2 regions of the Glaciecola petra genome follow, and region 2 is predicted to be linked to the other one. Evidence: predicted binding sites of a transcription regulator. Region 2 holds the regulator's gene; the other holds the start of a gene.
The links. Region 2 encodes FNR, which switches genes on or off when oxygen is low (the NO sensors DNR and NnrR bind a similar motif). Its sites were predicted from a motif close to TTGATCTAGATCAA; they were not measured.
Positions count from the first base shown of each region.

Region 1: the regulator FNR is predicted to act here: its motif matches at 935-948, upstream of phbB (acetoacetyl-CoA reductase).

Region 1 is NZ_JAVRHX010000003.1:316,248-318,662, forward strand. Features, by position in the region: gene RM552_RS12195 (lytic murein transglycosylase) at 1-26, shown strand, start outside; gene phbB (acetoacetyl-CoA reductase) at 97-819, opposite strand; gene purU (formyltetrahydrofolate deformylase) at 1,184-2,032, shown strand; gene RM552_RS12210 (3-deoxy-D-manno-octulosonic acid transferase) at 2,045-2,415, opposite strand, start outside.
Region 2 is NZ_JAVRHX010000001.1:1,204,977-1,207,391, reverse strand. Features, by position in the region: gene ttcA (tRNA 2-thiocytidine(32) synthetase TtcA) at 1-440, opposite strand, end outside; gene fnr (fumarate/nitrate reduction transcriptional regulator Fnr) at 554-1,291, opposite strand; gene RM552_RS05310 (sulfite exporter TauE/SafE family protein) at 1,320-1,988, opposite strand; gene ccoS (cbb3-type cytochrome oxidase assembly protein CcoS) at 1,985-2,227, opposite strand; gene RM552_RS05300 (heavy metal translocating P-type ATPase) at 2,280-2,415, opposite strand, start outside.

The sequences.
Region 1 (2,415 bases), on a different contig from region 2:
ATACTATTGCAGCTATTTTACAGTAATTGACATAGAAGCTTAAGTTCCCGCTTAAGCCTCTCTATTGATTAAGCGCATTTTACAGCTGCAAAATGCTTAGTACATATGTTGACCACCATTTATGGACAGGGTAGAACCCGTAATAAAACTGGACTCATCATCGACCAAAAACGCTACACTGTTTGCAATATCTTCTGGACGCCCAAGCCTTCCAACAGGAATTGTACGAATTATTTTAACCAATACATCCTCTGGCACCGCTCGCACCATGTCAGTATCAACATAACCCGGTGCAATTGCATTTACAGTGATCCCTTTTGCTGCATTCTCCAAAGCCAGAGCTTTTGTAAAACCGTGTATTCCTGATTTTGCAGCGGCGTAGTTAACTTGTCCATACTGACCTGCTTGACCATTAACTGATCCAACATTGATGATTCGACCAAAATTCCGTTCACGCATGCCATCAATAACCGCTTTACAAGTATTAAAGCAAGAAGCAAGATTAGTTTGGATTACCGCATCCCATTTATCGAAAGACATTCTATGCATCGTACCATCGCGAGTAATGCCGGCATTGTTCACTAATACATCAATTGCCCCATATTCAGATTCTATGCCAGCAATTGCAGTTTGTACCGCATCAAAATCGGATACATCAAATTTTGCAGTTGGAATGCCCGTTCTTTCTGTAAACTCTTGAGCGGCTTGATCATTTCCAGCATAGTTTGCTATGACCACATAGCCCTTTGCTTGCAAGGTTGTACAAATTGCTTCGCCTATACCACGGGTACCGCCTGTTACTAATGCCACTCTTGTCATCTTTAATATCCTCAGATTAATGATAATATGTTTTATTATTAGAATAAGTTATAAAGGTTTAATTAATATGACTAAATTCGACTTTAGTAGGAAGCTTCAATAGTCAGCGACTTAACTGATATAAATCAATAAAATGACGTATCTTTTGTTTTTAAGTCTTATGACAGTAAACCTTGAAGTCAGTTTGAATATAAGGTGTCAACTACTTACCTGAGCTGTATAATTAGGAATTGGCACTTATTGATTTGATGTTCAAACAAAAATGATGACGATAGCAAAGTCTTCGTTTGTCTAGCGTCGAGTTTTTGTAGTGATCTAGTTCTGACTTTTATACATTTATTCAGTAAATTTTTGGAGAAATCTTTTGCACTCTACCTTTAGGCTTGTTCTTGATTGTCCCGACCAAATTGGATTGGTCGCTGCTGTATCGCAGTTTTTATCGTCTATTCAAGCAAGCATTCTAGAAGCAAGTCATCACACCGATATACATCTACAACGATTTTTTATGCGACATGAAATAGCGGCTGACTCCATTACGCTTTCCGATGAAGAATTACGCATCGGTATACAAGATCTCGCACAAAAATACGATATGAAATGGTCCTTGAGCCGCTCAACCGAAAAACGCAAAGTTGCTTTGTTGGCAAGTAAAGAATCTCATTGTTTAAACGATGTGCTTCACCGATGGCATACCGGTGAGTTGCAGTGTGATATTCCATGTATTATTGCTAACCATAGCAGTATGCAAAAGTTTGCTGACTGGCATCAGGTGCCTTTCCATTTAATCGATTTTACAAATAAAACAAAGGCTTTTGAAGAAATCGAACATTTACTCGAACATTATAAAATTGATTTGACAGTGCTTGCTCGTTTTATGCAAATAGTGCCCAATGAGTTATGTGAAAAACTAGCCGGCAAAATTATCAACATACATCATAGCTTTTTACCTTCATTTGCAGGTGCGAAACCATATCAACAGGCATATGATAGAGGTGTAAAGCTAATAGGCGCTACTTGTCATTATGTCACTAGTACTTTGGATGAAGGACCTATTATTGAACAAGAAGTCATGCGGATATCTCATAGCGATAGTAGTGTAGATATGGTCCGAAAAGGAAAGCGCTGTGAGATAAATGCCTTGGCAAACGGGATGCGTTACCATTTAGAAGATAGAGTGATTATTTGCCAAAATAAAACCATCGTTTTTAATTGAGCTCACCATTGTTTACGCTTTTGTCGCCAGTAGTTTATCAATAATATGCAGTGTGCTCTGAACTGCGCCCGCGTTGGCTCGAAGTACCTTAACACCCTGTTTACCGGCGTCCTCAGCTGATTTATTATCACTTATCCATGCATTGCATTGCTCATAGAGTTGAGCTTCGTTATTCACAATCACTAGGGCACCTTCATTCTCTAAATACTCGCAAATTTTGGGATTATTGTAGGTACTAGGCCCCATCACTATTGGTTTAGAATACAATGCCGCCTCCAACGCATTATGCCCACCTTTGGGAGCAAGACTCCCCCCAACAAAACTAACATCGCATATGCTATAACACGCCTTTAGACACCCCATAATATCGACCAAAACACAGT
Region 2 (2,415 bases):
CTATGGTGTCCTAATGCTATTTTTGTCGCGCCAATTTCAGATGCCGTTCTATATAAAACGCCTCTTCTTAATCGTGAACAAAGGGAACACGTTGTTTTACCTTCAGGGATTTTCTCTTTTACAATAGAGTAAGTGTCTTCTTCTATTATTGTATAATTAACATTAAGTTCTGTTAGATATCTTGGCAATACATCCGCTGGAAAACCAGGTTGTTTTTGATCGAGATTAACAGCAATAAGGTCAAAATTTATCGGTGCGATACGTTGAAAATATAATAATACGTCAAGTAGCGTGTAACTATCTTTTCCACCCGACAAGCAGACCATTATTTTGTCATTGTCAGTGATCATATTAAAATCAAAAATCGCTTTTCCAGTTTCTCTACGCAAGCGCTTTTGTAGTTTGTTAAAACTATATTCAAGTTTTGTTTTTACTGACATGAGTATTATTTACTAATTAGATGATGCATAAATTATACAATAATAAGTCTTCGCTTAAAAATAAGTATATTTAAATATATGATTTACTAAGGTTGATTATATCAATCAATTCACTAGTTAACTGAACTGATTTCTATTTCTGAATCTGGCATTCTTTGCTGAACACCCTCAAGATCCAAAATAGTAATTAACTTGCCATCTACCTGTAAAAGGCCTTCTTTTTGAAAACACGTTAATAGCCTAGAAATAGTTTCCACTGTCAAACCTAAATAATTCCCAATTTCACCTCGAGTCATTGAAAGGTTAAATTGTTTTGCTGAATACCCCCGCTCATCAAATCGTTGTGACAAATGGCTAATAAAATGAAGTAAACGTTCTTCAGCGCTGCGTTTACTTAATAACATCATCAAATCGTGATTATGTTTAATTTCGGAACTCATAAATTTCATGATTTGTTGACGTAACTTAGGATAGCGATTCGACACTGTTTCGAGAGTATCGTATGGCAACTCGCAAACCATTGCTGTTTCAAGGGCTTGAGTATAACTTTGATGAGTGTCGTCACGCATTGCATCAAATCCAACTATATCACCAGGGAAATGAAAACCAACAATCTGTTCGACGCCATCACTGCCGCTAATGTAGGACTTAAATGACCCCGACCTGACAGCGTATAAAGAGTGAAACTTATCACCCACACTAATTAATTTATCTTGTTTATGGAGAGGTCGCTTGCGCTCAATAATATCGTCCAAAGAATCTAATTCAGATTTATTAAGACTAACGGGAAGACATAAATGACTGAAGCTACAGCTTTGACAATGTATAGAAAGTTCTGAACCTTTACTCATAACGCTACTTTAATATTTCTGAAAGAGATCATTTTATACCCTGAAATAATTTAAAGGTCAAAAATATTGCGAAAATTAGTATCAGAAAAGCCATAAACAAGCGAGTGTTTTTGTGTTGTAAATAGGGAATCACGAAACTTGCACCAACGCTAGAAGCAATTAATGCGGGCAGGGTGCCGATCCCAAAACATAACATAAAAACAGCGCCATTTAGACTATCACCGCTTGCTAAAGACCACGTTAACGCTGTGTAAACTAAACCACAAGGTAACCAACCCCATAACATTCCATATAAAACAGTATGCCATGGGGATTTAAATGGAATTAAGCTTTTGCCTATCGGCGCAATTTTTTGCCATAAATACCCACCCAATCTTTCAAAATAAGCTAGTATCTGCAATATCCCACTTATGTATAGGGCTAAAAGTAATAGAAAAAATATGCTTATAATTTGCAGAATATATAAGCCGAACACTACTTTTGCAGTAAAAATACTGCTTAAATAACCGGTAATTGCACCAGCGATTGTATACGAAAGGATCCTGCCAATATTATATGCAAAGATATACGGTGTTTGCTTGCTATTTTTAGGTGTTGCGAAAGTAAACGCAGATGCGATGCCACCACACATGCCAATGCAATGAACGCCACCTGCCAAGCCCATAAAAAAGGCCGTTAATAGAGAAAAGTCAGTCAATGTTTTGGTTCTTTGGTGTTTTGTTTATTACTTTCAACTGTCTCAGAACTCTCTGCTTTATCACTTACTGTTTTATTGTCTTTTGTATTATTAGGCGTAATGTCGTCATCAAATAATATGCTATAACCCTGTCGCTCCAAGTCGTCGAATTGATTAGATTTTACAGCCCAAAAAAACACGCCAATTGCAATAGCAACGATTATGACTGCTAGCGGTATAAGCACAAAAATTATACTCATTTGAAAATTAAACCTTTGGTAAATAAACTATTAACACTATTCAGTACTAATATTAACGCATCAAACGGGTAGAGTTATAGACAACAATAATAGAGCTCAAAGACATACCTAAAGCTGCCTGCCAAGGCGTTAATAACCCCAACACAGCAAAAGGGATCACCAAAATATTATAGCCTAAAGCCCATGCA